Regions from separate parts of the Ligilactobacillus sp. MP3 genome, predicted to be linked through region 4. Evidence: predicted binding sites of a transcription regulator. Region 4 holds the regulator's gene; each other region holds the start of a gene.
The links. Region 4 encodes NrdR, which represses ribonucleotide reductase genes. Its sites were predicted from a motif close to ACACNATATATNGTGT; they were not measured.
Positions count from the first base shown of each region.

Region 1: the regulator NrdR is predicted to act here: its motif matches at 6,471-6,486, upstream of nrdD (anaerobic ribonucleoside-triphosphate reductase).
Region 2: the regulator NrdR is predicted to act here: its motif matches at 5,035-5,050, upstream of NOU10_RS03270 (deoxynucleoside kinase).
Region 3: the regulator NrdR is predicted to act here: its motif matches at 2,938-2,953, upstream of nrdH (glutaredoxin-like protein NrdH).

Region 1 covers NZ_JANFQI010000016.1:9,422-17,836, forward strand. Annotated here, with positions in the region: gene NOU10_RS08845 (class II fumarate hydratase) at 1-774, opposite strand, end outside; gene NOU10_RS08850 (DUF454 family protein) at 1,070-1,363, shown strand; gene NOU10_RS08855 (FAD-dependent oxidoreductase) at 1,422-2,756, opposite strand; gene spxA (transcriptional regulator SpxA) at 2,908-3,306, opposite strand; gene nrdG (anaerobic ribonucleoside-triphosphate reductase activating protein) at 3,534-4,214, opposite strand; gene nrdD (anaerobic ribonucleoside-triphosphate reductase) at 4,204-6,381, opposite strand; gene NOU10_RS08875 (TIGR01440 family protein) at 6,560-7,117, shown strand; gene NOU10_RS08880 (GNAT family N-acetyltransferase) at 7,641-8,264, opposite strand.
Region 2 covers NZ_JANFQI010000003.1:61,742-70,156, forward strand. Annotated here, with positions in the region: gene NOU10_RS03230 (M13 family metallopeptidase) at 1-312, opposite strand, end outside; gene thiT (energy-coupled thiamine transporter ThiT) at 443-1,000, opposite strand; TPP riboswitch at 1,078-1,176, opposite strand; gene NOU10_RS03240 (TetR/AcrR family transcriptional regulator) at 1,355-1,969, shown strand; gene jag (RNA-binding cell elongation regulator Jag/EloR) at 2,094-2,870, shown strand; gene NOU10_RS03250 (MarR family winged helix-turn-helix transcriptional regulator) at 2,904-3,386, shown strand; gene NOU10_RS03255 (AzlD domain-containing protein) at 3,439-3,765, opposite strand; gene NOU10_RS03260 (AzlC family ABC transporter permease) at 3,752-4,459, opposite strand; gene NOU10_RS03265 (nucleoside 2-deoxyribosyltransferase) at 4,530-4,997, opposite strand; gene NOU10_RS03270 (deoxynucleoside kinase) at 5,232-5,969, shown strand; gene NOU10_RS03275 (oleate hydratase) at 6,135-7,829, shown strand; gene NOU10_RS03280 (metalloregulator ArsR/SmtB family transcription factor) at 7,877-8,191, opposite strand; gene NOU10_RS03285 (heavy metal translocating P-type ATPase) at 8,341-8,415, shown strand, end outside.
Region 3 covers NZ_JANFQI010000001.1:40,102-48,516, forward strand. Annotated here, with positions in the region: gene nrdF (class 1b ribonucleoside-diphosphate reductase subunit beta) at 1-89, opposite strand, end outside; gene nrdE (class 1b ribonucleoside-diphosphate reductase subunit alpha) at 107-2,278, opposite strand; gene nrdI (class Ib ribonucleoside-diphosphate reductase assembly flavoprotein NrdI) at 2,259-2,642, opposite strand; gene nrdH (glutaredoxin-like protein NrdH) at 2,639-2,869, opposite strand; gene NOU10_RS00270 (class I SAM-dependent methyltransferase) at 3,072-3,683, shown strand; gene tadA (tRNA adenosine(34) deaminase TadA) at 3,697-4,197, shown strand; RNA gene ffs (signal recognition particle sRNA small type) at 4,239-4,324, shown strand; gene dnaX (DNA polymerase III subunit gamma/tau) at 4,403-6,142, shown strand; gene NOU10_RS00290 (YbaB/EbfC family nucleoid-associated protein) at 6,160-6,474, shown strand; gene recR (recombination mediator RecR) at 6,501-7,100, shown strand; gene NOU10_RS00300 (YaaL family protein) at 7,114-7,353, shown strand; gene tmk (dTMP kinase) at 7,473-8,099, shown strand; gene holB (DNA polymerase III subunit delta') at 8,134-8,415, shown strand, end outside.
Region 4 covers NZ_JANFQI010000002.1:59,464-67,878, forward strand. Annotated here, with positions in the region: gene polA (DNA polymerase I) at 1-1,386, shown strand, start outside; gene mutM (DNA-formamidopyrimidine glycosylase) at 1,399-2,229, shown strand; gene coaE (dephospho-CoA kinase) at 2,226-2,831, shown strand; gene nrdR (transcriptional regulator NrdR) at 2,846-3,319, shown strand; gene NOU10_RS01890 (DnaD domain protein) at 3,329-4,675, shown strand; gene dnaI (primosomal protein DnaI) at 4,685-5,614, shown strand; gene thrS (threonine--tRNA ligase) at 5,922-7,871, shown strand; ribosomal protein L20 leader region at 7,925-8,060, shown strand; gene infC (translation initiation factor IF-3) at 8,104-8,415, shown strand, end outside.

The DNA.
Region 1 (8,415 bases), on a different contig from region 4:
ACTTTTAGCTGTAAATTCATGTCCGTATACTTTACCAACTTTTTCAGCAATTACATCAGCAAATCCAGGAGCAGCATTCAAACCAGTTCCTACTGCAGTACCACCCATTGCTAATTCTAAAAGTGTACCGTCTAATTGTTTTAAGTATTCAAGATCATGTTCTAGAGCTGATACCCAGCCAGATACTTCTTGACCAAAAGTTAATGGTGTAGCATCTTGTAAATGAGTACGTCCAATCTTAACTACTCTCCAATATTTTTCTTGTTTTTTCTTTAATTCATCAATCAAATGTTGTGCAGATTCTTCCAACTTAGCTACTGCATCTGCAGCTACAATATTCATTGCTGTTGGGAAAATATCATTAGAACTTTGACCTTTATTAACATCATCGTTAGGTAAAATTTCAAGTTCAGGATTTAATTTTGCAGCTTGATGAGCTACTACTTCATTACAGTTCATATTTGTTTGAGTACCAGAACCTGTTTGATAAACTTTTAATGGGAAATCTTTACGAAGATCTTCATCACTTAAAGCAAGTAAAGTATCGATACTTTCAACAATTAACTTTCCCTTTGCTTCACTAATTTGGTTTAATTCCATATTTGATTGTGCAGCTGCCTTTTTAATTTGAAGTAAAGCACGAATTATTTCAATTGGCATAAAGCGACCAGTTGGGAAATTGTTACGACTACGTTCTGTTTGTGGTCCCCAGAGTGCAGTCTTAGGAATCTTTACTTCTCCTAATGTATCTTCTTCAATGCGAAATTCTGACATAATTAATCCACTCCTTAAGTAAATATTAAGAAATCACTTCCAATATTAATGATACAATTCACATATTCATATAGTCAAATATTATATAATCTATAAAATGTTTTTATATGTGACTCAAAAACACTTATAAATAAAGCATTTATAATTTGAGGAGTTAATTATTAATATTCGTTTTTACAAAAAATAATTTGTTCTGTTTTGCACAAATTAATAAATTTTCTTAAAATAATCTTTAACCACTTTATAATCATTTTGTGCTATACTTTTTATAAATATATAGTAAAGGGGATATTTTATGCGTTTTGTTTTAAGAGGAATTTGGTTAATACTTGCGATTTTCTTTTTCATTTTAGGACTAATCGGATTAGCTTTACCTGTAATCCCTCAAGTACCATTCTTTCTTTTATCAATTTACTTTACGTCTAAGTTTTCTCCTAGATTCCATAACTGGATTTCAAACAATAGATTGTACAAGAAGTATTTATTGCCATTAAAGAATGTTATTAGAAATGAAAGAGAAGTTGTTAAAGATAAATCTAAACAAGTTTGGTATAAAGTTTTAATGGCTAAATTAGGCTTTATCCGTTAGTCAAAAAGTCCTACTTTAATCTTATGGCCGATTAAAGTAGGACTTTTTTGTTATTCAATTAACCTTTCAACACATCATTTAGTGCTTCTGACATTGTTGGATGAGTGTAAATTTGATCTCTTAACATTGTATATGGTAATTTAGCTTTCATCGCCAACGCAATTAAATTAATTACTTCATATGATTCTTCACCGTAAATTGTCGCACCTAAAATTTCTTCTGTATCTGGATTTACTAAGATTTTATACATTCCACGAGTATTTCCTATTACTTTAGCCTTTGGAATGGAAGTAGCTGCCAATTTAAATAGCCTATACTCAATTCCCTTATTTTTAGCTTCCACTTCATTTAAACCAACTCTAGATAGTGCTGGTGTAGTGAAGACACTATAAGGAACTAACTTTCTATCACTAACTTTTCTTTCACCTTTTCCATAAAGTTGGTCAAAAATAATTCTAAAGTCATCTAGAGAAATGTAAGTAAATTGAGGTCCGCCTTTAACATCGCCAATTGCCCATACATTTTCTGCAGTTGTTCTTAAATAATCATCAACTTTAATTGCTCCACGTTCATCTAGTTCAATATCCGTATTTTCCAATCCCAAATTTTCTGTTACCGGCTTTCTTCCCGTTGCTACTAATAAATTATCGGCTTCAACAGTTCGTTTTTGACCATTGATTTCGTAAACAACTTCCACTTTATCAGATAGATCTCTAACTTCTACAACTTTTACTCCTAATTTAAATTCAATCCCATCTTGACTTAAGTCATTGAAAAGCATTTCTGATATATCATCATCTTCACGCTTTAAAAACTTTTCGTTAGTGTCTAAAACTGTTACTTTAGCCCCATAACGAGCAAACATTGAAGCAAATTCTATACCAATATACCCAGCACCTAAAATTACTAATTCATTTGGTAAGGAATTTTGATCCATAGCTGCTGTTGAATCTAAAATATACTTACTTTCTTTCAAACCTTTAACTTGTGGAATTATCGGAGTAGCTCCAGTATTAATAAAGATTCTCTCGCCCTTAATCTTAGTCTTTTCACCACTGTCCAAAACAATTTCAATCGTATGATTACCAACAAATTTAGCTGTCCCATCTAAAACAGTTGCCGTTTCTTCATCTGCGACCATATGATAATTCTTATTTCTTAAAGCTGTTGTCATTTCATTTTTTTGCTTAACAGCATCTTCAAACTTAATTCCACGTTGAGCATTAATGATCAAATTTTTTGATGGTAAACAAGCAATATTAATACATGTTCCACCATACATCTTCTTAGACTTTTCTACTACTAATACTGACTCTCCTTTAGCAGCTAAATTCTTGGCTAAAGTTTTTCCACCTTTTCCAAATCCAATGATTATATTTTTAAATTCTTGCATTTAATATCCTCACTTTCCAGTTTAAATTCAACCAAATTGTAGCACATATATTTTTATTTTACTAATAAAAAGTAAGTATAAAATGATAAAAAATAACAAATCATGTTTCCTTAAAAACACAATTTGTCATTTTTCCACTATTAACTAATTCTTACAAATCCACTAATGCTTGTGCTCTTTGCAATTCTAAAGCTCTAACATCTCTTGGTAAGAATCTTCTAATCTCGTCTTCATTATATCCAACTTGAAGTCTCTTACTATCCATTATGATAGGTCTTCTAAGCAAACCAGGATTCTTTTGAATTAATGTATAAAGTTTTTGTAATGGTAATTCATCTAAATCAATATCTAAATCTTGAAAAATCTTAGAACGTTTAGAAATAATTTCTTCAGTTCCATCTTCTGTCATTTGTAAAATTTGTTTAATTTCATCAACATTTAAAGGGTTAGAAAAAATATTTCTTTCTTCAAATGGAATATTATGTTCTTCTAGCCATGCACGAGCCTTACGACAAGATGTGCAACTTGGTGATGTATAAAGTGTAACCATCTATGAAACGCCTCTTTTCTAAATTAAGGACCTACCTCAATGTACTACAATATAATTAACCACATACTTATTTTACTACATATTGTCCAAAAAATAAATATCTTTTACAAAAAATATTAATTAACTTTTTGTAAACAATTATCATGTTTATATTAATGTAATTATATCAAATATTTTTAGTCTCAAATATCTATATATATAAACTTATATAAAAGTTAAGTTTTTATTTATTTAGTCAATCTATCCCAAATTACAACTTGACCTTCTTTAAGTGACTTTTGTACATCAATAATCCTTTGATTAGAACTTCCTCTAAATTGCAAAGTTAAATCCATCAAATCTTGTTCAAATCTACCATCAACTAAAATATCTAAATTATATAATAATTCTAATTTATCTTCAGATTCTTTCATCAATTCATCCCAAGTATATCCTGACCAAGACCAAATATCTTTTGCGTGACCGTATTCTTTTCTTATTCTTTTAACCAATTTCAAACAAACCTGCGTATTTAGAAATGGTTCTCCACCTAATAAAGTTAATCCTTGACAATAGCTCTCGCCTAAATCTTTAATAATTTGATCTTCAAGTTCTTGGGTATATGGGGTTCCATAATTAAAATTCTGAGCAGCTTTATTATAGCAACCTGGGCAAGCAAACATACATCCACTAACATATAAACTACATCTAATTCCTTCACCATCAACAAAATTAAATGGTTTATAATCTGCAATCTTCATTTGACTTAAATTACTTGCTAACCATTCTTTAGGTTGTGGATTACGAGGGCCTCTTTTTCGTCTTCTTTGCTTATTTTTTGATTCACTATTATCTACTTTAAAATCATCCTTATTAACAAAGACTGTATCTCCACCAACACTTATACGAATCGAATCATTATTGTTCATCTTCTGCCATTCCATTCATTAAATTTTTAGCTCGTGATGCTATTTCAACGTGACGACCATGTACCATTGGTCTTTGTAGAGGATTACCTAAGTAACCACAAGTTCTCTTTACACAATCACATGTCTTAGGATCATGATTACCACACTTAGGACATTCAAAACCACGTGCTGTTGGTTTAAATTCACCTTGGAATCCACATTTATAACATTTATCAATTGGAGTATTAGTTCCTAAATAACCTATCTTATCATAAGCCCAGTCCCACACAGCCTCGAGTGCCTTAGGATTTTGTCTCAAATTAGGATATTCGCAATAATGGATGAAGCCACCAGAAGCATACTTAGGATAATCCATTTCAAAAGTCAATTTTTCAAATGGAGATGGATGCTTTCTTACATCATAGTGGAAACTATTTGTATAGTATTCTTTGTCTGTAATATCCTTTACCTTACCAAATCTTTCTGTATCTAATTTGCAGAAACGATCTGTCAATGATTCACTTGGAGTTGAATAAACACTAAAGTGATAATTATATTCCTTAGACCAAGCTTTGCATCTTAAGTTTAGCTCTTTAACAATTTGTAAAGTAAAGTCATGAGCTTCTTGATTATTTTCCCAATCAGGACCATAGAAACTTGTTCCGACTTCATACAAACCAATGTATCCCAAAGAAACTGTTGCTCTACCATTTTTGAAAAGTTCATCTACATTTCCATCTGGTTTTAATCTCTTGCCGAAAGCACCAAATTGATACAAAATAGGTGCATTTTCAGGACTAGCATCCAATACTCGTTTAACCTTGAAAACTAATGCGGATTTAGCAACTTGCATTTCCTCATCAAAAATTTGCCAAAATAGATCTTTATCTCCATTAGCTTTTAAAGCTATTCTTGGTAAATTAACTGTTACTACCCCTAAATTCATCCGTCCAGAGTTAACTTCTTGACCATTTTCATCCTTCCAACCTTGCAAGAATGAGCGACAACCCATTGGCGCTTTGAAACTACCTGTTAACTCTTTAATCTTGTCGTACATTAAAACATCAGGATACATTCTCTTAGTAGCACATTCAACTGCCAATTCTTTGATGTCGTAGTTAGGATCTTCAGGCTTCAAATTTACACCTTTCTTGATTGTGAAAACCAACTTTGGAAAAATAGCAGTTCTCTTTTCTTTACCCAATCCAGCAATTCTAATTCTCAAAATTGATTTTTGAATTTCTCTTTCAACCCATGACGTTCCCAAGCCAAAACCTAAAGTAGTAAATGGTGTTTGACCTTGTGATGAAAATAATGTATTAATCTCATACTCTAATGCTTGCATCGCATCATAAATATCTTTTTTAGTTCTTTTAACTGCAAAAGCCTTGATTTTATCCTCATCAGTGATAAATTCTTCACTTTCCTTCAAATGCTTGTGATAATTCTTCATAGCAAATGGTGCTAAAACTTCATCAATTCTATCAGCAGAACAACCACCATATTGAGAAGAAGCAACGTTGGCGATGATTTGTGCCATTTGTGCTGTTGCAGTTTGAATAGAATGAGGACTTTCCACTTCTGCATTACCAATCTTAAATCCATGGGTCAACATTTCTTTAAAGTCAATTAAGCAACAATTAGTCATGGGACTCCATGGTGTGTAGTCCAAGTCATGATAATGAATATCACCACGTAAATGAGCCTTAGCAACATGTTCAGGCATCATCTTCAAACCTAGTGTCTTTCCAACAGTTCCGGCTGTTAAATCACGTTGCGTATTAAAAACTTTACTATCCTTATTAGCATTTTCGTGAACTAAACTTGGATCCTTTCCTTGAAGTCTAGCTAGTCTTTCTGTTGGATTTGTTTGTTCTTCCCATTTTTCTTCATCTTGTTTACGATATTCTATGTAAGCTTGAGCTTTATCATCTAAACCTAGCTCTTTTAACGTATCTACAAAAGCAGTTGCTACTTCCTGTGCACTTACTTCGCCTTTTCCTACTAATTTATTTAGTATTCCACTAATTACATTTTCTTGGATCTTACCCGATAAATCCATTGCATTTAGTACTAATTTTAATTTATATAAAGCAAAGGAAAATTTTGCTCCATCTCTTTTAACGAAGTAACTCGGTACTTCTTTTATTATTTTTATATTATTTTTATCTGTTTTTAAATCCAACATAGCACATTTCCCTTTCCATTATTTTATACTATATATATTACACGTTAACTCTACCTAATACAATATATAGTGCCAAAAAATAAAATATCACACTATATATAGTATGCAATCTATTGAATAATATTTTTTTCAAACTTGCGTTATAATAGGACATATAGCAATTATTGGTGGTGAGAAAATGGAATTAACTGAAATCAAAGAAAAAACTTTACAAGCACTTAATGAGTTGCTTGAACAAGCTAATTTAAAAAAAGATGATATTTTTGTACTAGGTATGAGTACTAGTGAAATACAGGGACAACATATTGGTAAACATTCAAATATTGATATCGGTCGCACAGTCGTAAATACAATCAATGATCGCCTTAAAGAATTAGGTGTACATCTTGCAGTTCAAGGTTGCGAACATTTGAACCGTGCTTTAGTTGTCGAAGAAAGTGTTGCTGAAAAGAATAATTTGGAAATTGTCACAGTTTATCCGTCTCTACATGCGGGTGGAGCTGGTCAAATCGCAGCATTTGAAGCTTTTGATAACCCAGTAGAAGTTGAGCATATCACTGCAAAAGCTGGTATGGATATTGGGGATACTTCTATTGGTATGCATGTAAAATTTGTACAAATTCCCGTTAGAACAAGTATTACTGAAATTGGCAAAGCACATGTTACGTTCTTGCGTTCACGTCCTAAATTGATCGGTGGTCAACGCGCTAAATATACTTGGGATCCATTTAATTAATATAACAGCGTCAAACTAGATTTTTATCAAGTTTGACGCTGCGTTATTTTATCGCTCATTACGGTACGGAACACGCCATGGTAACAAAACAGTGTCCACTATACCATTTAGTGAAAAGTTAAACTGGCAAGTTTACTGTGTTCCCAGAATTCCTAATTTCAAACCATTAAGAAACGATAGTTTTAGGTTAAGTTAGGATAGTTCAAGCCATAATTCTATTAAGAGTTATCACGTAATTTAACATGAATTTCTTGTATAATTTTTTCTAAATTTAAATAAAAGATCTACCAGATAATTACCTGATAGATCTTTCATTAAATTTATACTGAATATTTGACAAAAATTCTCCCCCACACAATATGGGGAATACATTCTTATCCTTCAAAGTATTAGAAAAGGTAAGCTATTATTTATATAGTAGAATCATTATCACAATAAACTACATATAATCCACGTTATATTTTAACACAATGTAGCAGTAAAAAAATTCCATACTATTAAACGTAGAGTTATCTTTTCATATTTATGATAATTGCCCTGGTAAGATTTTCTTTTCCTTTGTTGGAAAATTAGTGTCAAATTTTTCAACTTCTGCATCTTCAACAATATATCCTTCTGGATCCTTAAAAGTACCAATTACTTCAGAAAGATAACCTGATTGTAATTCTTTTATCATGAAAAATGGAATTTCTTCATTTCGAGGAAAAGGATCATAGTAAATATTCATAGAATGTCCACTTACAAATCCAAATTTTCGATAATACTTTGGATCTCCAGTAATTACTAATGCACCACAACCAAGTTTTTTTGCTTTATCCATTGTAAATTTAATCAATTTACTACCATATCCTTTCCCTTGATATTTTGGTAACACACTAACAGGACCAAATGTCATAACTGGAACAAATTCCCCATTATCACATTGTATTTTAGAATTACAATACATAATATGGGCAATCACTTCTCCATCTTTTTCAATAACATAATCCAATTCTTTTACAAAATCAGAACGTTTTCTAAATTTATGAAGAATATAATGTTCAGAACATCCAGGATGATATTTATTCCAAAAAGCTTCTCTTGTAAGATTCTCTACTTGTTTCCATTCTTCTTTATTTTCCAAACGAATTATAATATTATTTTTCATAGAATGCGATTTCACCTCTAAAAATTTTATTAATTAACACTACAATAATAACATTTAGCTGTTTAATTTTTTATACTTTCTAGTAGTTCATAAAAAGACGGCACTAAATCTCGTTAATATTGAGCTTAGTGCCATCTATTATAACTATTTT
Region 2 (8,415 bases), on a different contig from region 4:
ATCATTGATGTCTTTTAGTGAAGTAATCTTATCAAAGTATTGTTTTGCAGGTTTAAATCCATCAGCGTTACGCTTTTCAAAATTGGAAACGAGACGATAATATTTAATGAATTCATTTAAGTATCTATCGTCAGATGTTGCTTCACCTGTCATAAAATTGGCGAAATCTTCCATTAAAGTTTTTTCAATATCATCGGCTAAATCATAAAAGCCACCTGTAGCAGCCTTATCAGCTGGAATTTTAGCAGTCTTTAACCAGTCGCCGTTGACAGCCATATATAAGTCATCTTTTATTAATTCGTTATTAACCATGAATCCATCTCCTTAGAATATTTAATCTTATTTTAATGTAATCTGTAATTTTTTTAAAGCATAAGGCAATGTTGGTTAAAAAAATAGCCTGAAAATTACAATAGAATTTCCAAACTATAAAAATATCGAATTAAGATAATGCAAATATTCGATCTGCTTTTCTTTCTAAAGCAACGACAACGATGCCGGCTAAGACTAGATTGAATAGGAAACTACCACCATTAACAAATAAGGAGTAGAGTACAGGACTCATACCTTTTGGTGCATAGGATCCCCAGAAAATAATGCCAGCAATAAAGTGGCAGAAATATTTAGCAAATACGGCGATGAAAACAGCTAACAAACTGCGACTGAAAATTACATGCCAATTATTGTTGCTTAGTGCTTGCTTAATTTGATTGGAATAAATTCCAGCTAAACCAACAACCATGTTAGCTACAGGGTATTCCAAAATTCCTTGAGTAACTGTAAGAATAGAAGCACGACCAATTAAAATTGGAAGTAATCCCCAAAGTAATCCAGACAAAAGACCAGCTTTTAGACCACGGCGAATACTAAAAATTACGATTGGAATAATTCCCAAAGAAATATCGAACCATTCAACCGTTGGTACAACAGCACTTAGTACAGTGGCAATCGCAGCCATCAAAGCGCCTTCTAATAAAATTAATAGTTTTTCTTTGTACATAAAAAAGCCCCTCCTTGTGTGAACTCGATTAGAGCCAACACAAAGACGGTATGAATATCAGATTTATTTGTAGTTATATCTGATTTACTACACATTCCTACGCTCGCATTAACGAACAGGTTCAAAGGGTCTGAATAACTTCACTCTCAGCCAAAAAGGCTCCCCTTGTGCTAGTCAATCTATCTTCACATAATATTGTACAAGGTACATTATAAATGAAAAGGTATTCAATTTCAAGGGTGACGCTTACTGAAATCATTTGTGAAATAAAAGATATGAAAGTTCGTTTTTTTCCTGTATACTGAAAAAGAACTGTTTTAATGAGTGTACAAAACAGAGAGGATTGGATGAATTTTGAAAAAGACAGAACTCAAGTTGGAGAGTGGACTGGTTAAGGCTTTGGAAAATGAATCATTTAACCAGTTGACAGTTGCGGAATTGGTAGCTGCCGCCGGTATTAGTCGTAGATCGTTTTATATATACTATAAAGATAAGTACGAATTTTTGTATGATGTTAGAAGTAGGATTTTAAAAGGTATTAAACAGGCGATGGAAGCCGATAGAAAAGTCATTGAACAGTTTGAAGTCCGCAGATTGCAGACAGATGAAGAAAAGTATTTATCAACACATGATGAATTTTATAAATTAGCCGTTTTTATTAATGAAAATAGTGATATGGTGCGTACTTTATTTTCAAGAAATGCAACAATAGATTTTTATCGTGATTTTATGGATTTATTAAAAGAAGAAATAACTATTCGTAATTCTTTTCATAAAATAACGTATGGGACAATGATACCTACCAGATATGCAGAGGGGATATTTGCAGGTGAAATCATAGGTGCGATTAGAATTTGGGTATCGAATTATAATAAAGAATCAATGGAAAGTATCGATGAATTCCTTGATATTTTAGGGAAAATCCAAATTATTTCTCCATATCATTTATTTAGACCAATAAAGGAATAGTATACTGTTTGTGCAAAATTATATAGTTTAAAATAAGTTTTCATGATATAATTATTTGTGCAATTTATGGCAAAAAAAATATAATAGTAGTTTGATAAAAAATTGTGAAAGGGGGAAGATTTTGATGCAATACACGGGAGAAACTATTGATTCTGCCATAAGTAAAGGATTGCAAGATTTAAGTGTAGATAGAGAAAATGTAGAGATTGAAGTCATCTCTCATGGCCGCAAAGGATTCCTGGGGTTAGGAAAAAAACCAGCAGTTATAGAATTGACTGTAAACTCAAGTGTGCAAACTGAAAGTGATACTAAACCTCAATTAGAGATTGTATCTGAGGATCAAGTAGATAGAGAATCAGAAACTTTAGATAACGAGGATAGTAAAAACATTGAAATAAATAGTGAGAAAGTAGAAGAAGAAAATCAAAATAATTTAGATGTGGTTATTCAAAATTTAGGTTACTATCTAGCTGATATAACTAAGCAGATGGGAATAAAGGCTGTTATAGATGTTAGCCAAGGAAAAAGGGTAGTTTACTATAATTTTGATACTGAACTAGAAGGTTTATTAATAGGAAAACATGGTAGAACGTTAAATTCCTTACAACTACTAGCGCAAGATTACTTCGATAAGCATAAAAATAATAATCGAAGAATTCGTATTATGTTAAATGTAGCTGATTATCGTGAGCGAAGAGAAGAAACCTTGAACAATTTAGCTCAGAAAAAAGCACATGAAGCTATAATTTCTAGAAGTCAAATTAGTTTAGAGCCAATGCCAGCGTTTGAAAGAAAAATTATTCATTCATCCTTAGCTAAAGATGAGCATGTTAAAACTTTTTCGCGAGGTTCAGAGCCTTATCGTTATGTAATTATTGCACCAGCAAAAGCTAAATTTTAATATAATAATTAAAAAGAAAGAAGTGACGGTAATATGTTAGAACATAAGCCAAATAAATTAGAAAATGAATTATGTTTTGCTGTTTACACAGCTCAAAAATTCTATAATCGTTTTTATACAGAATCATTGAAAGAATTTAAGTTAACTTACCCACAATACATCACATTATTGGTATTATGGGAAGAACAACGCCCAATGATGATCAAAGAATTAGGTGAACGTTTAGGCCTAGATACAGGTACTTTGACACCATTATTGAAACGTATGGAAAAAAATGGTTGGGTAACTCGTGAACGTACAGGTGAAGATGGACGTAAGGTATTTGTTTCCTTAACAGACTACTCAGTTAAAATGGAAGCAGAAATTAAATCACACGTACAAGATTGTTTTGAAAATATTGATATGACACAAGCAGAATATAAGAAGAACGTTGAGCTTGTTAAAGAAATTGGGGACAAGATTTACGATAATAACCGTGAATTAGAAGAACGCCAAAGAAGAAGATTACGTTCATAATTGAAGATGTTAAAAGGCTATGTAGCTTACCAATGTTAAGCTGCATAGCCTTTTAAATTACCATACGAATGAGAGCTAATGAGATAATCCCCACAATAACTGTGACCAAAAGATTTTTAGAAATAATAGCACTGATTAAGGTTGGCAAAGATGCCAGAAGATTTTCCCAGTTAATGTTAGGAAGATGTCCCAAGTGTTGAGTGAAAAGTTGACTAAACCACAAGGCAGACATAATAACAATTGGAACGAAGCTCAGATATTCAATAACAATTGCTGGTAAAGAGAATTTCTTAAGTAAAATAAATGGCAGTACTTTTGAAAGCCACATTGCAAATCCACAACCAATGATTGTGAGTAAGACATAATTAAAAGAGGACATGTTTCAACACCATCCCTACTGCACACCCTAATAATGTGACAATAATAATTAAAAGATTGCTAGGTATAAAAATAAGTCCTAAATAAACAAGGATAAAGGTAGCAACTACTACTAAAAGCTGTAGACTTAATTTTAATGACTTATCAGAAATCATTTGTAGGTATAACAAACCTATAAACATAGCTACCAAGGCAAAATCGATTCCTAGATTAGTGGGATTTTCGATAAAATTTCCCACTAAAGCACCTAAAACTGAAGAGAAAAACCAGACGAAGTATGCGAACCAATTGGCTGTGTCAAACCAAGCAAAATTGAGTTTATTATTTGTATAGTTGAGTTTATTCATTGCCAAAGCAAAGCTTTCATCTGTTAACAAGGATCCAATTAGGATATTATGTAACATACTATTGTTTTTGAAGTATTTAGCAGTTACTAAACTCATTAAAATCATACGTGAATTAACGAGAAAAGCAGCTGTAATGATGGAAATAATAGGACTATGTACTAACAGCATACTTACGATAATAAATTGTGCAGATCCCCCGTAGGCAATCAAGCTCATAAGACCAGCTTGCAAAGCCGACAAACCAGCAGCTTTACTAACAATCCCAAAAGCAATTCCAATACCAATATAGCCGAATGCAGTAGGAAGAACTTCTTTAATTGCTGTTTTACGATTAAGTTCAGCATTCATAAATAACACCTTCTTAAAAAAATATATAAAAAACTACCAGTAACATGATAATACTGGTAGTGAAAAGAGTTTAGATAACTGGGCGATTAGCTAATTTAGGCATCAATTCATTGAAATCATAATTTGCTAAATCAGATAATTCACCTTTGCTTGCGTCAAAGTAAGCTGTAAGAGCTTGAGAAATCATGAGATTCAATTCCTTTTCAGCATCGAATTGAACTACAATGACAGGTGTATTAGTACCAAAAGCAAGGCCAATTTCAAAAGCTGTACCAGAATCAGCTTCGTTATCACTTTCTTCTTTCTTATAATCAATAATTGCAACTACAGCATCAGCCGTGTAAATATTATTGATATCAAGAGTAAAAGTAGCTTTTTGCCATTCTAGTGATCCAAATTCAGCATGTTCATATGAATGTTCTTCAGGTACAAAAATACTAGATACAGTTTTGTTAGCTTCAAGAGCTTCTTTTACTTGATTGATACGGTCGTGTTGGCCATCACTGAAAAATGGAGCCGCGAGATAAATTTTAGCCATTACAATTCTCCTCAAATATGTATATTAATTAATGATGATACAACATATGGTACCTTAATATTATTTTAAATACAAGATACCGAAAAATAATTCTTTATTTTTTAGATCAAGATGTGTATTATTATATAGGATAGTCTGGTTTGTACCAGAACTTTATTGAAATGCTGCTACATGTAGCATATTTTTTTGCTTACAATTACAGATATTTAGAAAAGAAAGGATGCTTCAATCATTTTGATTACATTATCAGGTATTATTGGCTCTGGCAAGTCAAGTTTAACAGAAATTTTAGCTAAAGAATTAGGGACTAAGGCATATTACGAACCAGTAAAGGATAACCCTGTATTACCAATTTTTTATAAGGGAAATGAAATTGCTGCTAAAAAGCGTGCTGAAGGGGATAAGGAAGCAACTAATCCATATGCTTACTTGTTACAAACATTCTTTTTAAATCGTCGTTTTGCGATGATAAAGAAAGCTATGCAAGATGATAACAACATTTTGGATCGTTCAATTTATGAAGATGAAATCTTTATGCGTATGAACACTGAAATGGGAAACGCAACTCAAGTAGAATATGATATCTATAAGAGTTTATTGCACAACATGATGGAAGAATTACCACTTGCTTCACACAAAAAATCACCTGATTTGATGATTACAATCAAAGTTTCATATGAAACAATGATTAAAAGAATTGAAAAACGTGGTCGTGATTATGAATTAATTGAAAAAGATCCTTCCTTGGTAGATTACTATCAAAGACTATTGAAGCATTACGATATCTGGATGAAGGAATATGATGCTTCACCACTTTTGATCATTGACGGTGATAAATACGACTTTATGGAAAGTAAGGAAGATCGTGTTCAAGTTCTAGAAACTGTAGAAAATAAATTACTAGAATTAGGTAATATTAGCGAAGAACAATTTGAACATTTCAAAAAGAAACATCAAGCATTTTTAAATTAAGAAAACTAGGAATCGGGCTTTAGGTCCGATTTTTTTTATATTATTAAAATCCATTAAATATTGATACATTTTTATTAAAATGTCGAATATCTCTTTTAGTGACGACAAAAAAGTTTATAATATATATTGAAAACGTTTTTTAAATAGTTTTGTGAGGTGATCTTTATGAGAAAGAAAAAAGCTATAATGATAGGTGCTGGTCTAGCAAATATGGCTGGTGCAGTTTATTTGATTCAAGAAGGAAATTGGAATGGTAAAGATATTACTTTCTATGCTTTAGATACACATGGTGCTAATGACGGATCTACTGCTTCTGAAGCTGCTGAAGAATATTGGAATAAAAATCATCCAATGGAAAATACAAAGGGATTTATTGCTCGTGGTGGACGTATGTTAAACTATCGTACATACGTTGATTTGATGGATTTATTGGACAGAATTCCTTCAGTTACAGAACCAGGCATGACGGCTGCTGAAGATACACGTGATTTTGATAGTAAACATCGTACCTATGATAAAGCTCGTTTGCTTCAAGGAGGCAAGGGAATCGTTGATGGTCACAAGCTTGGTTTAAATAACCTAGACAGAATATTACTTTCACGTTTAGTTATGATGCCTGATAATCAAGAAGAAAAATTAGATAATGTGACAATTGCAGAATATTTTGAAGATTCACCACATATTTTCCAAACTAATTTCTGGTACATGTGGGAAACAACTTTTGCATTTAGAACACAATCATCAGCTCAAGAATTAAGACGTTATATGCATCAGATGATTTATGAATTTACTCAAATTGAACATTTAGTAGGGGTAAATCGTACACGTTACAACCAATATGAAAGTATTATGTTACCACTAATTAAGTATCTTGAAGGACAAGGATGTAATTTTGTTATGAACAGACGAGTTACAGATTTTGAATTTAAAGATACACCAATGCAAGATGAAATTACTGTAACTGGTTTAGAAATGGAAAACATCGAACAAGGCACAGTAGAACACGTAACTGTAGATGATGAAACAGTTGTCTTCTTTACTAACGGTTCTATCACAGATTCTGCAACTTTAGGTGATTTCAACACGCCAGCTCCTGAAAATATGGATTATGGGGCAGCTTCATCATTATGGAAGAAAGCATGCGAAAGATTTTATAACCTGGGAAATCCTGATAAATTCTTCAATGATAGAGATGCATCAGAATGGGTAAGTTTTACTTTAACAACTAAGAATCATATTTTATTAAATGAAATCACTAGAATTACAACACAAGTTCCAGGAAATGCTTTAAATTCATTCATTTCAACTGAACCTATTACACCATTAGGACATAAAGATGTTAATATGTCGATTGTTGTACATCATCAACCACACTTTACAACACAAAAAGCTAATGAATCTGTAATTTGGGGATACTTCTTATATCCACGTCGTCGAGGAGAATTTGTTGATAAACAATATATCAAGATGACAGGTAAAGAAATGTTGCAAGAATTGATAGGACAATTATCTAAAGTAGATCCTGGTCCACACAATATCATGGACTTAGAAGATGAAATTATGGACAGTGTTATCAATTGTATCCCAGTATACATGCCATATGCTTCAGCATTATTTAACAATCGTGCTAAGAGTGATCGTCCAGAAGTAATTCCAAAGCATTCTACAAACTTAGCATTTACTGGAGAATTTGTAGAACAACCATATCAAATGGTATTTACTGAACAAAGTGCAGTTCGTTCAGGTGAAGTTGCTGCATTCCATTTTGCAGGAGTGTCAGAGGCTAAACTAGTTAAGAATCCACGCTTTGATAAAGATCCAAGAGTATTGCTTAGAGCAACGAAGAGAATGTTTGAATAGAGATAAAGAAAGAGTGCTAGAGAATTGAAATTTTCTCAGCACTCTTTTTAAATATCATCTTCACTGATATGTTCTTTGACTTGTTTAAAAATCATAATAATATGTTTATCTGCTAAACTATATAAAATTCTTTGACCATCACGTCGACCAGATACAAGACCTGTTTGACGTAACAGTTTAAGTTGATGAGAGATAGCAGATTGTGAAACTCCAATTTCAGAAGTGATTTCTGAGACTGAAAGTTCACGTTCATATAATAGATACAAAATTTTGTAGCGAGTATAGTCTCCAAATGCTTTAAATATTTGGACACTGCGTTGAGTTTCTTCTTCTGAAGGTAATTTTGCAAAATGTTCTTTCATATAGTTCACCAAAACTAATTCTACCATTACTAGCAAAAAAAGACACGCAAAAAAGTTATAAGCTGGATTGATAGGGAAATGAAAACGTGTTATACTCTAGATGTAAATATATGAGCATATATTCATATTTTAGAAAGTAGGTGTTTATTATGAGCTTAATAAAAAGAATGTCACCAGATGAGAAAAAAGAAAGTGGAGTAATTGCACTTTGCTTAATGCTTTTG
Region 3 (8,415 bases), on a different contig from region 4:
CAGAATTGTTCAGTAAGTTTTTCCCACGTAGCTTTATCAATTTCATCTTCTAAAGCATTCCAATTAATAGCGGTATATGATTTAGTCATTATCTAATTCTTCCTTTCTAAATTGAACAACTTTCGCATTCATTTGCACCAACTTCAGATGCATCATCAGTAAAAGTACGTACATAGTAAATAGATTTAACACCTTTATAATGTGCATAATTGCGAAGAATAGATAAATCTCTAGTTGTCATTTTATCAGTTCTTCCATTCTTCCACTCATATAAACCTGCTGGAATTGTTGAACGCATAAATAATGTTAAACTCATACCTTGATCAACATGTTGTTGAGCTGCTGCATAAGTATCGATAACTTTACGCATATCAGTATCGTATGCTGATTTGTAATAAGGTAAAGTTTCATTTGACAAGTAAGGTGCAGGATAGTAAATCTTTCCAATTTTTCTTTCTTGACGTTCTTCAATTCTATTGATGATAGGGTGTAGACTAGCTGTTGTGTCATTGATATATGAAATAGAGCCATTAGGTGCTACAGCTAATCTGTTTTGATGATATAAGCCGTATTTCATAACATTTTCTTTAAGACTAGTCCAGTCAGATTTTGTAGGTATAAAGATACCATCAAATAATTCTTTAACACGTGCATTTTTTGGTGCAAATTCTTGATTTAAATAAGTATCAAAGTAACTACCGTCAGCATATTTACTATTTTCAAAATTATCAAAAGTAACTTTTCTTTCTTTTGCAATTTTGTTTGAAGCTACTAAAGTCCAATAGTTTAGTAACATGAAATATACACTAGTAAATTCAAGAGCTTCAGGTGATCCATATTCAATTTGATTTTTAGCAAGGTAAGCATGTAACCCCATAGCACCTAAACCGATAGTATGAGCTAATCGATTTCCATGTTGGATTGATGGAACAACATCAATATCCGATTTATCAGTAACAAAAGTTAAAGCTCTAGTCATAACTTCAACAGATTTACCGAAGTTAGGTGATGCCATAAGATTAACAATATTAGTAGAACCTAAGTTACAACTAATATCTGTCCCTAGAACTTCATATTCTTGACGATTATTAATTACTGAAGCACGTTGAACTTGTAAAATTTCGGAACATAAATTACTCATAACAATTTTTCCAGAAATAGGATTTACTCTATTAGCAGTATCTATGTTAATAACATAAGGATATCCAGATTCTTGTTGTAACTTAGAAATTTGTTCTTCTAAATCACGAGCTTTAATAACTTTCTTAGGAATATTTGGATTAGCAACCATATTATCATATTCTTTAGTGATATCCACATAAGAAAATGGTTTGTGGTAAACACGTTCAACTCCCCAAGGATCAAAAAGATACATGTCTTCATTTTTAGCTACTAATTCGTAGTATTTATCTGGAACTACTAATCCTAATGAAAGGGTCTTTACACGAATTTTTTCATCAGCATTTTCTTTTTTAGCAGATAAAAATGCTTCTATATCAGGATGGAAGACATTTAAATAAACAGCACCAGCACCTTGACGTTGACCAAGTTGGTTTGAATATGTAAAGCTATCTTCAAGTAACTTCATAACAGGAACGACACCAGATGCAGCTCCATGAATTCCTTTAATAGGAGCACCAGCACCGCGTAAATTGGAAAGATTAATACCAACACCACCGCCAATACGTGATAATTGTAGGGCAGAATTAATATTTCTTCCGATTGAATTCATGTCATCAGTCATTTGGATTAAGAAACAAGATACCAGTTCTCCACGACGTTTACGACCGGCATTCAAGAAACTTGGAGTAGCAGGTTGATATCTTTGATGGATTAATTCATCGGCTAATTCTAAAGCTAATTTTTCATCTCCATCACCAAAATAAAGAGCGTTAGTAGCAACTCTATCTATAAAGTTTTCTAAATAGTAGGCATTATCGTCAGTTTTTAAAGCGTACTGAGCATAAAATTTATATGCTGCCATAAAAGTTTTAAAATGAAAATCTTCTTTTTTTAGGTAATCATATAATTTTTCGATAAATTCAAATGAATATTTAGAAATAAATTCTTCTTCATAGTAGTTATTTTGAATTAAATAATTAATTCGTTCCTTAATCGAAGAAAATTGTTTAGTATTAGGCTTAACATTTTCATTTAAAAAGGCTTCAAGAGCCTCTTTATCTTTTCCTAATTGGATTTGACCATTTACAGGAATATTTATTTCATTATTTAAATCAAAGTAAGTAACTTTACTAATATCAATGTCCTTTAGACTCAAGTTCCTTCACCGCTTTCTTAAAATTTGAAACATCAGTAGGAGTTCCATTAAATTCAAATGCATAAATTAATGGAACGTGATATTCGTAAGATAGATTCTTTGCTGTAAAGATAAATAATTCAGCAAAGTTACGATTACCAGTTCCAACAATTCCTTTAAGATAATGACTATTATTTTGATACTCTAAAAAGTCATTTATGGGTTCTGTTATCTGTTTATCATAAGTAGGTGTAATTAATACAAAGGGATCATTTACTTCAAAAAAAGGATTGGCAGCATCTATTTCAAAATATTCATAGTTGCTGCCTAATTTTTTGATAAATCTTTTTGTTTGTCCAGTTACCGTGAAGTAAACTATTTTCATTGAGCAATCAACTTCTTCAATAAGTCTGGACGGAAACCATTTACGATAGGGGAATCATTTTCTTCCAACACAGGTACAGCTTGGAAACCCTTGTTCTTTAAATAGTCAATATATTCAGGATTTTCGGAAATGTTGTGTTCTTTAAACTCAACGTTATGTTGTTTTAAAAATTTTTTTGTCATTTTACATTGAATACAATTGTTTTTAGTGAATAAATCTAATTTCATAAAAACTACCTCCGTAACTTCTTCGTGTATTTAGTATACAATATATAGAGAAAAATTCAAGTCTAACTACACCATATATTGTGGATTTTTAATGATAGTGTCCGACATGTTGTGTTAATGGGAATTTTGGTAAAAACAATAATTTGCTAAGGTAGAAAAAAATGCGTATTATTATAGATATAAATTACAGGAGAAAAAGACAATGACTAATTATTATTATTCTTCAAACCCAGACGTAGAACATAAAGAAAAAAAGTGGAATTTCGAATTGCTGGGAAATAACATACATTTTACAACAGATAATGGAGTTTTTTCAAAAAATACGGTTGATTTTGGTACAAGAGTACTATTAGAAACTATTGATGCTAATTTAGATTTAGATAATAAAAAAATACTAGATATGGGTTGCGGCTATGGCCCTATTGGATTGTCAATAGCAAAAGCATATCCAAATAGTCAGGTAGATATGGTAGATGTCAATGAACTAGCCCTTGAATTAGCCAAGAAAAATGCAGCAAATAATAATATAAATAACGTTAAAATTTTTAAATCTAGTCAATATGAAGATATTAATGAAACTGATTATGATTTGATAATTACAAATCCACCTATAAGAGCGGGAAAAGATGTTGTTCATGGGATTTTAGCAGGATCAAAGCAACATCTAAATCTTGGTGGCAGTATTGTAGCTGTAATTCAAAAGAAACAAGGTGCACCTTCTGCAATAAAGAAATTAAATGAAGTATTTGAAAATTGTCAAACCTTAAATAAGAAGAAAGGATATTTTATTTTACAAAGTGAAATGATTAAATAGCGAGGTGATTTTCTTGCCATTGACTGATGAACAAAAAGTGAAATTTATGAAAGAAGCTTTATTTGAAGCAAAATTAGCAGCTAAGATTGGAGAGGTGCCAATTGGCTGTGTAATTGTAAAAGATGGAAAAATCATTGGGAGAGGGCATAACTTAAGGGAACATAGTCAGAATGCTACACTACATGCAGAGATGTTAGCCATTGAGGAAGCAAATGAAACAGTTAATAGTTGGAGGTTAGTCGATACTCAACTTTTTGTAACATTAGAACCTTGTCCAATGTGCAGTGGAGCGATTATTAATTCAAGAATTCCTGAAGTATATTATGGTGCATCTGATCCTAAAGCAGGAACTGTAGGAACATTGATGAATTTACTTGAAGATAGCAGATTTAATCATCAATCATTTGTAGAAAAAGGAATTTTAGAAAATGAATGTGCTTCTATTCTGAAAGATTTTTTTAAATCAATTAGGAAAAAAATGAAGAAAAAAAGAAAAAATCGAGTGAAAGACTAGATATTTTTGACTAATTCGTGTATCATAGTATTTGCCGCAAGGCCTTGAGGCAATGTTGTCTTTGTGAAGCGTGTCAGGTCCGGAAGGAAGCAGCACTAAGCAGAGTTCGCATGTGCCTTAAGTTAATATGAAATGTTAACTCTCGGTTTTGTTCTTGGAGCAACCGAGAGATTTTTTTTGATGAATTTTGGAAGGAGGAGTCTCTTTGAGTTATCAGGCTCTTTATCGAGTTTGGCGTCCACAAAGATTTATGGATCTAGTTGGTCAAGAAATGGTGACCAAAACTCTGAAAAATGCAATTATAACTCACCAAACCTCGCATGCTTACTTATTTACTGGTCCTAGAGGAACTGGTAAGACATCTGCAGCAAAGATTTTTGCCAAGGCTATAAATTGTCGCTTTTCAAAAGAAGGTGAGCCTTGTAACGAGTGTGAAACATGTAAGGCCATTACGGAAGGGCGTTTAAATGACGTTATTGAAATAGACGCGGCTTCTAATAATGGTGTAGAGGAAATTAGAGATATTAGGGATAAAGTAAAGTATGCGCCCACAGAAGCTGATTATAAAGTATACATTATTGATGAAGTTCATATGTTATCAACTGGTGCATTTAATGCTTTGTTAAAGACCCTTGAAGAACCTCCAGCAAATGTAGTCTTTATCTTGGCTACAACGGAACCGCATAAAATCCCAGCAACTATCATCTCAAGAACGCAGAGATTTGATTTTAAGAGAATAACTGCTGAGTCTATTTTACAAAGAATGATTTATATTTTAGATCAAAAAAATGTAGATTATGATGATAAAGCTTTAAAAGTAATCGCTAAAGCTGCTGAAGGTGGAATGCGTGATGCTTTAAGTTTACTAGATCAAGTAATCTCTTTTGGTGATAATAATGTTACTTTAGATAACGCATTATTAGTAACGGGGAGTGTTACACAAGAAAGTCTATTTAATTATCTGAAATTTGTACTATCTAAAGATACGACTAATGCTTTAAAAGAAATTCAGCAGATTGTAGAACAAGGTAAAGATGCCAATCGCTTAATTGAGGACTTAATTAATTATTGTAGGGATTTACTATTATACCAACAAGCACCAGAAATGGTTTCTGATGGCGAATTAGGTTTATTAGATGATAAATTTAAGGAATTATCTCAACAAATAAATGTTACTCAAATTTACCAAATCATAGATGAATTAAATAAACAGCAAGAGAATATGAGATTCAGTTCTCACCAATCTATTTATTTGGAAGTATTAACTGTCAAACTAACGCAATTAAGTACGAATAGTGAAGCTGATAGGATATCGAATGTTGATTTGAGCCAAATTGAATTATTAAAGCAAAAAATAGAAAACTTACAACGTAAAGTGGATAGTTTATCCAGTAATACAATTCAAATTGAAAAGAATAATGAACCTAGAAAGCAAGTTAGAAAAAATACAACAAAGGGACAAAAAAATGTTAAAATTAATTTGTCACAAGTTTATAGTGTATTAAACAATGCTACAAGGCAATCACTAAATGAATTGAAACAAGTTTGGCCAGATTTAATGAATATGTTATCTGTTACTCAAAGAGCAATTATGCATGTTAGTGAACCTGTTGCAGCTAGTGAAAATGGTGTTGTTGTTGGCTTTGAATATGCATTTTTATGCCAAAAAGCTCTTGAAGACCAAGAGTTGATAGATACTCTGGAAAATGGATTAGATAGACTAATTGGAAAGGTTCCAAGTTTAGTATTGATTCCAGTAGAAAATTGGCCTGAAATAAGAAGTAACTATCTTAAACAAAGAAAAAATGGGGCAGTAGTTATTGCTGATGATACAAATGAACAATCTCAAGATAATGATGATCAATCTACTCCAACTCAACCAACTATTATACAAAAAGCTGAGGAACTATTTGGTACAGACATTGTTGAAATAAAAAATGATTAATTGAAAGGATATGATGAATGATGATGCGTGGTATGAACATGCAAAGTATGATGAAACAAATGCAAAAACTACAAAAGAATATGAAAAAGGATCAAGATGAGCTAAATGCAACTATTTTTGAAGGTCATGCAGCTGATGATGCTGTAGTAGTAAAATTTACTGGTGATCACAAGATGACAGATATATCTATCAAGGAAGAAGCTGTTGATCCAGATGACGTAGATATGTTACAAGATTTAGTACTTATGGCAGTTAATGATGCTATGAACAAGATTGATAAACAAACACAAGAAACAATGGGTAAATATTCTCGTAATATTCCAGGACTATAATTTTTCTAGAAGGAAGGGGTTATTAGATGCAATATCCAGAACCTATTTCTAAATTAATTGATAGTTATATGAAATTACCAGGAATTGGTAGTAAAACGGCAACTAGATTAGCATTCTATACAATTGATATGCAAGAGGATGATGTGACTGAATTTGCTCAATCTCTGATCTCTGCTAAAAGAGATTTAAGTTATTGCAGTATTTGTGGCAATATTACTGAAAGTGATCCTTGCATGATTTGCGCTGATAAATCGCGAGATAATAGTAAGGTTGTTGTTGTTGAACAACCAAAGGATGTGATGTCATTAGAAAGAATGAATGAGTATCATGGTTTGTATCATGTACTCCATGGTGTATTATCTCCAATTGAAGGAAAAGGTCCTGAAGATATAAATATTGCTTCTCTTTTAAGAAGACTGCAGAAAAATGAAGCAATAAAGGAAGTTATCATTGCTACTAATGCGACCCCTGAAGGAGAAGCAACTGCTATGTACATTGCTCGTTTAGTAAAACCAGCTAATATAAAGGTTACTAGATTAGCACATGGATTAGCTGTAGGTAGTGATATTGAATATGCAGATGAGATGACATTATTTAAAGCTATTGAAGGACGACAAGAAATTTAAGGTGGTGGGTATTCTGTTCGGTAGAAATAAAAAGAAATTACGCAAAGAATACGATGAAGAACTACTTTATTTAATAGATCAGGCTAAAAAAAATTGGGATCACGCTAGACAAACAGAACAAGCTGTATATGAAGTAGATGAGGAATTAGTGGCTGAAACTCAGCTTGCAAAAGCTAAATATCAATTTTTATATCAAGAAGCTAAGTTGCGAAATGTCAGGGGACATATTCAATCCTCTGTAATAGATCATTAATTAAAGAAAGAGGAATTGTAATTTAAAATAGCAGTTCCTCTTTTTATTTTTTGCAATTAGACATAAAGAAAAAATTAAAGTAGAATTGAATTAATATTATATGCAATGAGGTTTTTTTATTGGAAGGAAAATTTATAACATTTGAAGGTATTGATGGTTCAGGTAAAACAAGTGTATTAAAGGGTGTTATAGAGCATCTAAATGGTAAGAAAATAGATAATTATATTTGGACCAGAGAACCCGGTGGAAATAGAATATCAGAAGCTATCAGAAAGATCATTTTAAATGTTGAATATACGGAAATGGATGCAAGAACAGAGGCATTGCTATATGCGGCAGCTAGACGACAACATTTAGTTGATACAGTACTACCAGCTTTGAATGAAGGGAAGTTAGTCCTATGTGATCGTTTTGTTGATAGTTCTGTAGTATATCAAGGAGTAGCTAGGGATATAGGTGTAGAGCCAGTTATTAAATTAAATGAGTTTGCTACTGAAAATCTCAAACCAGATTTAACTTTATACTATGATGTTGAACCAGAGATAAGTTTGAAGAGAATTAGCAATAATCGTCAAAATCAAGTAGATAGATTAGATAAAGAATCTATGGACTTTTATCATAAGGTAAGACAAGCTTATTTATCATTAGCTGAAAGCAACAAAGAAAGAATTAAAGTTATTGATGCAAGCCAAAATTTAGATAAGGTTATAGATGATACATTAGCTATTTTAAATAATTTTATGTAATTTCCATAGTTAGAATTAGAGGTATCCAACTAAAATGAAAATATCTATAACGGAAAGACAACCGTTTTTAACGAAACATTTTGCAAAATTGATTAGAGAAAACAAGCTGGTACATGCATATTTACTATCAGGAGCTGAAGGTACTGGAAAAATAGAATTAGCAAAGTGGGTTGCTAAGGGGATATTCTGTTTAAATTCACAAAATGGAGTACCTTGTTTAAAGTGTTCTGAATGTAATAGAATTGAGAATAATAATCACCCAGATGTAGTTACTATTATGCCGGACGGATTATCAATAAAAGTTGATCAAATAAGA
Region 4 (8,415 bases):
GAATATTATGATGTAGAATCTGATGAGCAAATATATGGTAAAGGTGCTAAACATGCTGTGCCAGAAGATAAAGAAGTTTTATTTGAACATTTAGTGAGAAAAGTAAAAGCGATAAATAATTTAAAAGAAAAATTATTTAATGAGTTAGAAGAAAATCAACAACTAGATCTATATACAAAAATAGAACGTCCGTTGTCGATTGTATTAGCAAATATGGAAATTGCGGGCGTAAAAGTGGATAGTAATAGACTAGAAACTATGCAAAGCGAATTGAAAGAACGATTAAGTGAACTAGAGCAGGAAATATATAATGAAGCTGGAGAAGAATTTAACTTAAATTCACCAAAACAATTAGGTGTTATATTGTTTGAAAAATTAAAGTTACCAGTTATTAAAAAGACAAAAACAGGATATTCAACAGCAGTAGGTGTATTAGAGCAACTTAGAGGTATGTCCCCAATTGTTGATAATATCTTACAATATCGTCAATTAGCTAAAATACAATCTACATATATTGAGGGATTGTTAAAAGTGGTTTCTAAGACAGACGGAAAGGCTCATACAAGATATACTCAAACCTTAACTTCAACAGGAAGACTATCTTCAGTTGATCCAAATCTACAAAACATTCCTGTTCGTTTAGAAGAAGGTAGAAAAATACGTCAAGCTTTTGTTCCAAGTCATCCAGGATGGGAAATATTTTCTTCTGATTATTCACAGATTGAATTACGTGTATTAGCACATATTTCAAAAGACAAAAATATGCAAGAGGCTTTTAAGGAAGGCATGGATATTCACGCAAGTACAGCGATGAGAATTTTTAATGTAGATAGTCCAGATGAAGTAACTCCTAATATGAGAAGACAAGCTAAAGCTGTTAATTTTGGAATTGTATATGGTATTAGCGATTATGGTTTATCACAAAATATAGGAATATCAAGAAAACAGGCTAAACAATTTATAGATACTTATTTAGATACATTTTCTGGTGTAAAAGATTATATGGAAAAAATTGTTGAATTTGCTAAAGAAAATGGATATGTAGAAACTATTTTTAACAGAAGACGATATCTACCTGATATAAAGAGTCGTAATTTTAATTTACGCTCTTTTGCTGAAAGAACAGCTATGAATTCACCAATTCAGGGTAGTGCAGCTGATATTATTAAGGTTGCGATGATTAATATGCAAGAAATGTTAAAAGAAAAGAATTTGCAAGCAAAAATGCTACTTCAAGTACATGACGAATTAATCTTTGAAGCACCAACAGAAGAAATTCCATTATTAGAGGATATAGTTCCAAAAGTTATGGATTCAGCAGTTAAGCTGGATGTACCGTTAAAAGTTGAAAGTAAGCATGGACAAACTTGGTTTGATACGAAGTAGGAAGGTGAGATAATGCCTGAATTACCAGAAGTTGAAACAGTACGTAGAGGACTAGAGAAACTAGTCTTAAATAAAAAAGTAAAAGATATTAGAGTGTTGTATTCTAAAACTATAATTAATGAAGAGACAGAATTCATAGAAAAACTAACAAATAAAACTATTAAAAAAATTGATAGACGTGGGAAATATCTATTATTTAGATTTAGTAGTGATTTGACAATGATTTCCCATTTGAGAATGGAAGGGAAATATTTCGTTGAACCAAGTACAAAAGAAGTTGAAAAACATACCCACGTAGTATTTGATTTTACAGATGGGACATCACTTAGATATAACGATGTTAGAAAGTTTGGCAGGATGCAATTGGTTAAAACAGGAATGGAAATGCAAACAGCTGGTTTAGCCAAATTAGGACCAGAACCTAAAGAGGAAACCTTTATAGTTGAAGATTTTTCTAAAAATTTGAAAAGGAGAAAAAAAGCTATAAAAAATGCTTTATTAGATCAAACGATAGTGGCAGGTTTGGGAAATATTTATGCAGATGAAGTGTTGTGGATGAGTAAAATTCATCCTGAAACACCGGCAAATAAATTAACTGAAGAGGAAATTGAAGTTTTACGAGATAATATTATTAAAGAACTAGCGTTAGCTACCGAAGCCGGAGGAACTACAATTAGATCATATACAGATGCATTTAGACATTCTGGAGGATTTCAGTTTAGCTTACATGCTTATCAAAGAACAGGAGATCCTTGTGAGAGATGCGGAACACCAATTCAAAGAATTGTTGTAGGTCAGAGAGGAACACATTTTTGTCCTAAGTGTCAGGTGGTAAAATTATGAAAATTTTAGGATTAACTGGCGGAATAGCTTCAGGAAAGACAACTGTTAGCACATATTTAAAAGAGATGGGATATCCAATTATTGACGCTGATAAAGTTTCTCGTAAAGTTGTGGAGCCACATACAGAAGGTTTAAAAGAAATTAGTCATTTTTTTGGGAATGATATTTTACAATCTGATGGAAGTTTAAATAGAAAAAAATTAGGTGAAATAGTTTTTGAAAACAAGGACAAAAGAGAGTTACTTAATAAAATATTGAGTAAAAAAATACGCACAGAAATAATTAATCAAATTGAATATTATAAAAAGCAAGGTGCAGATGTATTAATCTTAGATATTCCTTTGTTATTTGAAGGTGGATATGATAAGATGTGTGATTTTACAATGGTCATATATATTCCCAAAGAATTACAAATAGAAAGATTGATACAAAGAGATGGACTAACTAGGGATAAAGCGTTAAAAAGAATATCTGCTCAATTAGATAGTGCAGAAAGAAATTCCAAAGCTGATATTGTCATTGATAATTCAAGAAGTATTGAAGATACTCATAATCAAGTGATAGAATGGCTAGAGAGAAATAATTTAATGTTAGAGAAATGAGGTGAGCTACAACTATGAAATGCCCAAATTGTCATAAAAACGGTTCTAGAGTTGTAGATAGTAGACCAGCGGATAATGGACATGCCATTAGAAGACGCCGAGAATGTGAGCAGTGTGGATATCGATTCACAACATTTGAGAGAGTCGAAGTAACCCCTTTATTAGTTATTAAGAAGAACGGAACAAGGGAAGAATTTCAAAGAGAAAAATTGCTAAGGGGAATTGTAAGAGCTGCTGAAAAACGTCCTGTAGGAATAGATGAAATTACAGAAATAGTTGATAAAGTTGAAAATAAACTACGCTCTGTTGGAGGAACCGAAGTCTCAAGCCAATTAATTGGGGAATATGTAATGAAAATATTGGCTGATGTTGATGAAGTTGCCTATATTAGATATGCGAGTGTTTATAGGGAATTTAAAGATATGCACGCCTTTGCTGATGAATTAAGGGAATTAATGGATCGTGAAGAAAATAATTCGAAAGATTAGGATGAGTTTATGGATAGCGCATTGAATAAACTATCACCAAAAGATGGATATTTGGTATCTGCATCTACCTATATAGATAATCATGATATTGAAATTGTTCAAGTGCTGTATCAGCCAATAATAGGTATTGTAGCAGTAGCATTATATTCATATTTACGTTTTGAAATTGACCCTAAATTAATATTAAGTGAGAGAAAACTGAATAAGAATATTATAGATGGCTTAGGGATAAGTATTCCTGGGTTATATGATGCACGTTTGAAACTTGAGGCTACGGGGCTTATAAAAACATTTGAAGGTGAAGATAAATTAGGTAAGTATCATATCTATGAACTTCAAAAACCATTAAACGAAGTGAAATTTTTTACAGATGATTTATTAAGCACGGCGTTATTAGAAATGGTTGGAAATGAAAAATTTAAAAAATTATCTTTATGGAATAAATTTGATAATAATTATCATGATAAAAAAGAAGTTACAAAGCAATTTTTTGATGTATTTAATTTAAATAAAGATAATATTGTTTTACAAGCTCAATTAAATAATAGTAAGATTTCAAATGATGAATCTCTTATTAATCGCCAAAAGGTATCATTAGACATGACAGTTTTTAGTGATTTCATAAAGAACTCATATATAAGTTCAGATGATGTTATGGATCACTTAGATATTATTAAAAGTGTCAAATTAGTTTATGGTATAGATGAATTTCAATTAGTAAAACTTTTAGAAAAAGCAATTAATGTAACAAATAATAAGATTGATTATAATGAATTTAAAAAATTAGCTCAAAAAAATTTTGATAGCAGAATTCGAAGAAACTTTAAGGAAAACAAGATAGTAGAAACGGCTAAAGCTAAAGATGACGAAAAAGATAAGAATATTGATCCTTTAGTTAATGCTTTTAAAGCCTATGTTCCATTAGAATTTTTAGAGATCCTAAAAAATGAGTTAGGAAGTTTTGTCACTGCTAATGAAAGGTATGCTGTAAAAACATTGGTAGAAAAGCAGATGTTACCAAATGAAGTTATTAATGTTTTAATTCATTATTTGTTAGTTGTTCAAGATAGTTCTACCATCTTAAAAGGAACATTTGAAAGAATTGCTGCTGATTGGGCAAAGAAAAAAATAAGAAACGCTCAAGAAGCGATGACTTACGTTAAAAGTTTCACTCGAGAAAAATCACTACAACGCAAAATGACAAAAAAAGATTCAAAAGGCCGTAAAAGCAATGTAATTGTTAAAGAAAAATTACCTGAGTGGGCTAAAGAAAAGGGAAAGAATAAGCTAACAGACGTTGGAAAGAAAGAAAATAAAGAAATTGACGAGCTATTGAAAAAAATAAATGGAAAGTAGGTGAGCTATGTGGAAGATATGGGAAAGGAACTTAGTAAAAGGCTAGTAGAAAATAAGTGGGAAAAAAAGTATAAAGAAATAATTGAAAAAAGTTTAAAAGATGATGATGTGCAATTGTTTTTACGTGAAAACAAAGATAGACTAAGTCATCAAGAAATATTAAAGGGTGCAAGTAAGTTATATGAATTTGTTGACTTAAAGCAAAAAATAGCAGAAGGAAAAGAAGTTTTTGCCCCAGGGTATTCGCCACAATTAACTATTAGTGATCATCATATTGAAGTAACCTATGTACCTACTAAAAAATTGATAGAAAAGAGACGACTAAGAGAAATAAATAATAGAATTAATATTGTCAATCTTCCTAAAAGTATTCGTAAAGCAACACTAGAAAATTATTATAGAGATGATGATGGAAGAATGATAGCTTTAAAAAAAGCTATAGAATTTGTTGCGAACTATACTGAAACGCCTAATATCTTTCATAAAGGACTATATTTATCTGGATCGTTTGGAGTAGGAAAAACATATTTACTGGGAGCGATTGCTAATAAATTAGCAGAAAAGGGGATAAAAGTAACTTTAGTTCACATGCCATCTTTTGCTGTAGAAATAAAAAATTCTATTGGTAAAAATACCACTATGGAAAAAGTTGATGCTTTGAAAAAAGCTCCTGTATTAATGATAGATGATATAGGTGCTGATCAACTAAGTAGTTGGTTTAGAGATGATGTTCTAGGTGTGATTTTACAATATCGTATGCAAGAAGAATTACCAACTTTCTTTAGTTCAAATATTGCTTTAGATGATTTAGAAGAATTCTACTTAACACAGAATACGAGAGGTGAGTTAGAACCCTTGAAAGCAAAAAGAATTATGGAAAGAATTAGATTTTTAGTTGATGAAGTAGTTATTAATGGTGAAAATAGAAGAAATAAATAACGAAAAACCCTTGAATAATTTTCAAGATAATGGTTAAATAAGACTGTAGATTTCGTGAAAGACAAACGGATTACTATGATTCAGGGATGAAAGGCTTGACTGAAAACTTTCAATAATGTAGTATTCTTACCACTTTCATGTATTGTTTAATGAAAAGTTAGACCGGTGCGACCGTTAACAGCACAATGAGTAGTTTGTTTAAAGCTAAAAATTAAAGGTGGAACCACGTTAATAGCGTCCTTAATACATCAATGTTGGTGTGTTAGGGACGTTATTTGTTTCATAGAGAATTCAGGAGGTAGAACTAATGTCTAGTATAAAAATTACATTTCCAGATAATTCAGTAAAGGAATTTGATGCTGGTGTAACAACAGCTGAAATTGCTAAATCAATTAGTATCAGTTTGGCTAAAAAAGCTGTTGCAGGAAAAGTTGATGGTAATTTTGTTGATTTAAATCAACCATTAAAAGAAGATGGATCTATTGAAATTATTACAAAAGATTCTAATGATGGATTAGTTGTATTGTGGAGAACAGCAGCACAAGTTTTAGCTAATGCATTACATGAATTATACCCAAATATGAAATTTGGTTTGGGTGATGTTACAGAGCATGGATTCTATTTTGATACTGATAATTCTGAAGGCCAAGTTGCAGAAACAGATTTTGAAAAGATTTCTCAAAAAATGTCTGAAATAATAAAGGCAAACTTACCTATAGAACGAGTTGAGTTTTCAGAAGAAGAAGCTTTGAATTTAGTATCAGGTGACGAATATCAAGAAGAATTAGTTAGAGATGTAGCTAATAAAAATAATGGTAAAGTAGTTGCTTATAAGCAAGGTGATTTTATTGATATTACTGATGGAGTAGTTTTATCTTCAACTGGTGAAGTAAAGATTTTTAAACTATTATCTGTTGCTGGTGCATACTGGAAAGGTGCTTCAAGCAATCCAATGTTGCAACGTATCTATGGTACAGCTTTTTATAAGCAAAAAGATTTGGATGCTGAATTACAACGTCAAAAAGAAGCTCGTGAAAGAGATCATCGTGTAATTGGAAATGAATTAGATTTATTCTTTGTTGATCCTAAAGTTGGTGCAGGATTACCATATTGGATGCCAAATGGTGCAACAATTCGTCGTGTAATTGAACGATATATAATTGATAAGGAAGTTGCATGGGGATTCCAACATGTCTATACTCCAGTTCTAGCAAACTTAAACTTGTATAAGCAATCTGGTCATTGGGATCACTATCGTGAAGATATGTTTCCACCAATGGATATGGGTGATGGTGAAATGTTGGAATTACGTCCGATGAACTGTCCATCCCATATTCAAGTTTACAATCATCACAAGCGTTCATATCGTGAATTGCCATTACGTATCGCTGAATTAGGTATGATGCATAGATACGAAAAGTCTGGAGCATTAACAGGATTGTCTCGTGTTCGTGAAATGACTTTGAATGATGGTCATGACTTTATTGAACCAGATCATATTGAAGATGAAATTAAGACTTTAATTAAATTGATGACGGAAGTTTATAATGATTTTGATATTACAGATTATCGTTTCCGCTTAAGTTATAGAGATCCTAAGAATACAGAAAAATACTTTGATGATGATGAAATGTGGGAAAAATCTCAAAGTAAGTTAAAAGCTGCTATGGATGATATGGGTCTAGAATATTTTGAAGCTGAAGGCGAAGCTGCATTCTATGGTCCTAAGATTGATGTCCAAACTAAGACAGCTTTAGGTGGAGAAGAAACATTATCAACTATCCAATTAGACTTCTTATTGCCAGAAAGATTTGATTTGAAGTACATTGGTGCTGACGGTGAGGAACATAGACCAGTTATGGTTCACCGTGGAATTGTTTCAACTATGGAACGTTTTACAGCTTACTTAACTGAAATGTATAAGGGTGCATTTCCAACTTGGTTAGCTCCACACCAAGTAGATATTATTCCTGTTAAGAATGATTTACATATGGATTATGTAAATGATTTAAGCAGTAAATTAAGAGCACATGGCATTCGTGTTACTGTTGATGATAGAAATGAAAAAATGGGATATAAGATTCGTCAAGCCCAAGTAAACAAGATACCTTATACACTTGTTATTGGTGATGAAGAAGTTTCAAACGGAACAGTGACAGTTCGTAAATATGGTGAAGAAAAGACTAACACTATGACAAAAGCTGAATTTAAGAATCTTTTGTTTGAAGATATAGAAAATTATAGTAGAGAAAAATAATTTCTATTATAGTCTTGACGCTTTTAAGTGTAGTTGATATACTTATAAAGTTGAGAAAAAAGCAGAGGCACCCGCTTCTCGCCTAGGAAATGTAGGTTTCCGGGCAGAAATTATGATATTAATTCTAATTAAAACGGATTATTAAGACGGGCATTCTGATTTTTTGGATGTCCGTTTTCTGCATTTTCTCTCTGAATTATTTTTGGAGGTGAATATCATAGCAGTCGATAAAATGGTTAATGAAGGCATTCGTGCTCGAGAATTAAGATTGATTAGCGATAATGGTGACCAATTAGGTGTAAAGACTAAGCAAGAAGCTCTAAAAATGGCTGAAGATGCAAATCTTGACCTGGTTTTAGTTGCTCCTAAAGCTAAGCCACCTGTTGCAAAAATCATGGATTACGGTAAATATCGTTTTGAACTTCAAAAGAAACAAAGAGAAGCTCGTAAAAAGCAAAAAGTTGTTAACATCAAAGAAGTTCGTTTAAGTCCAACTATTGATACGAATGACTTTAATACTAAGATGAAGAATGCACGTAAGTTC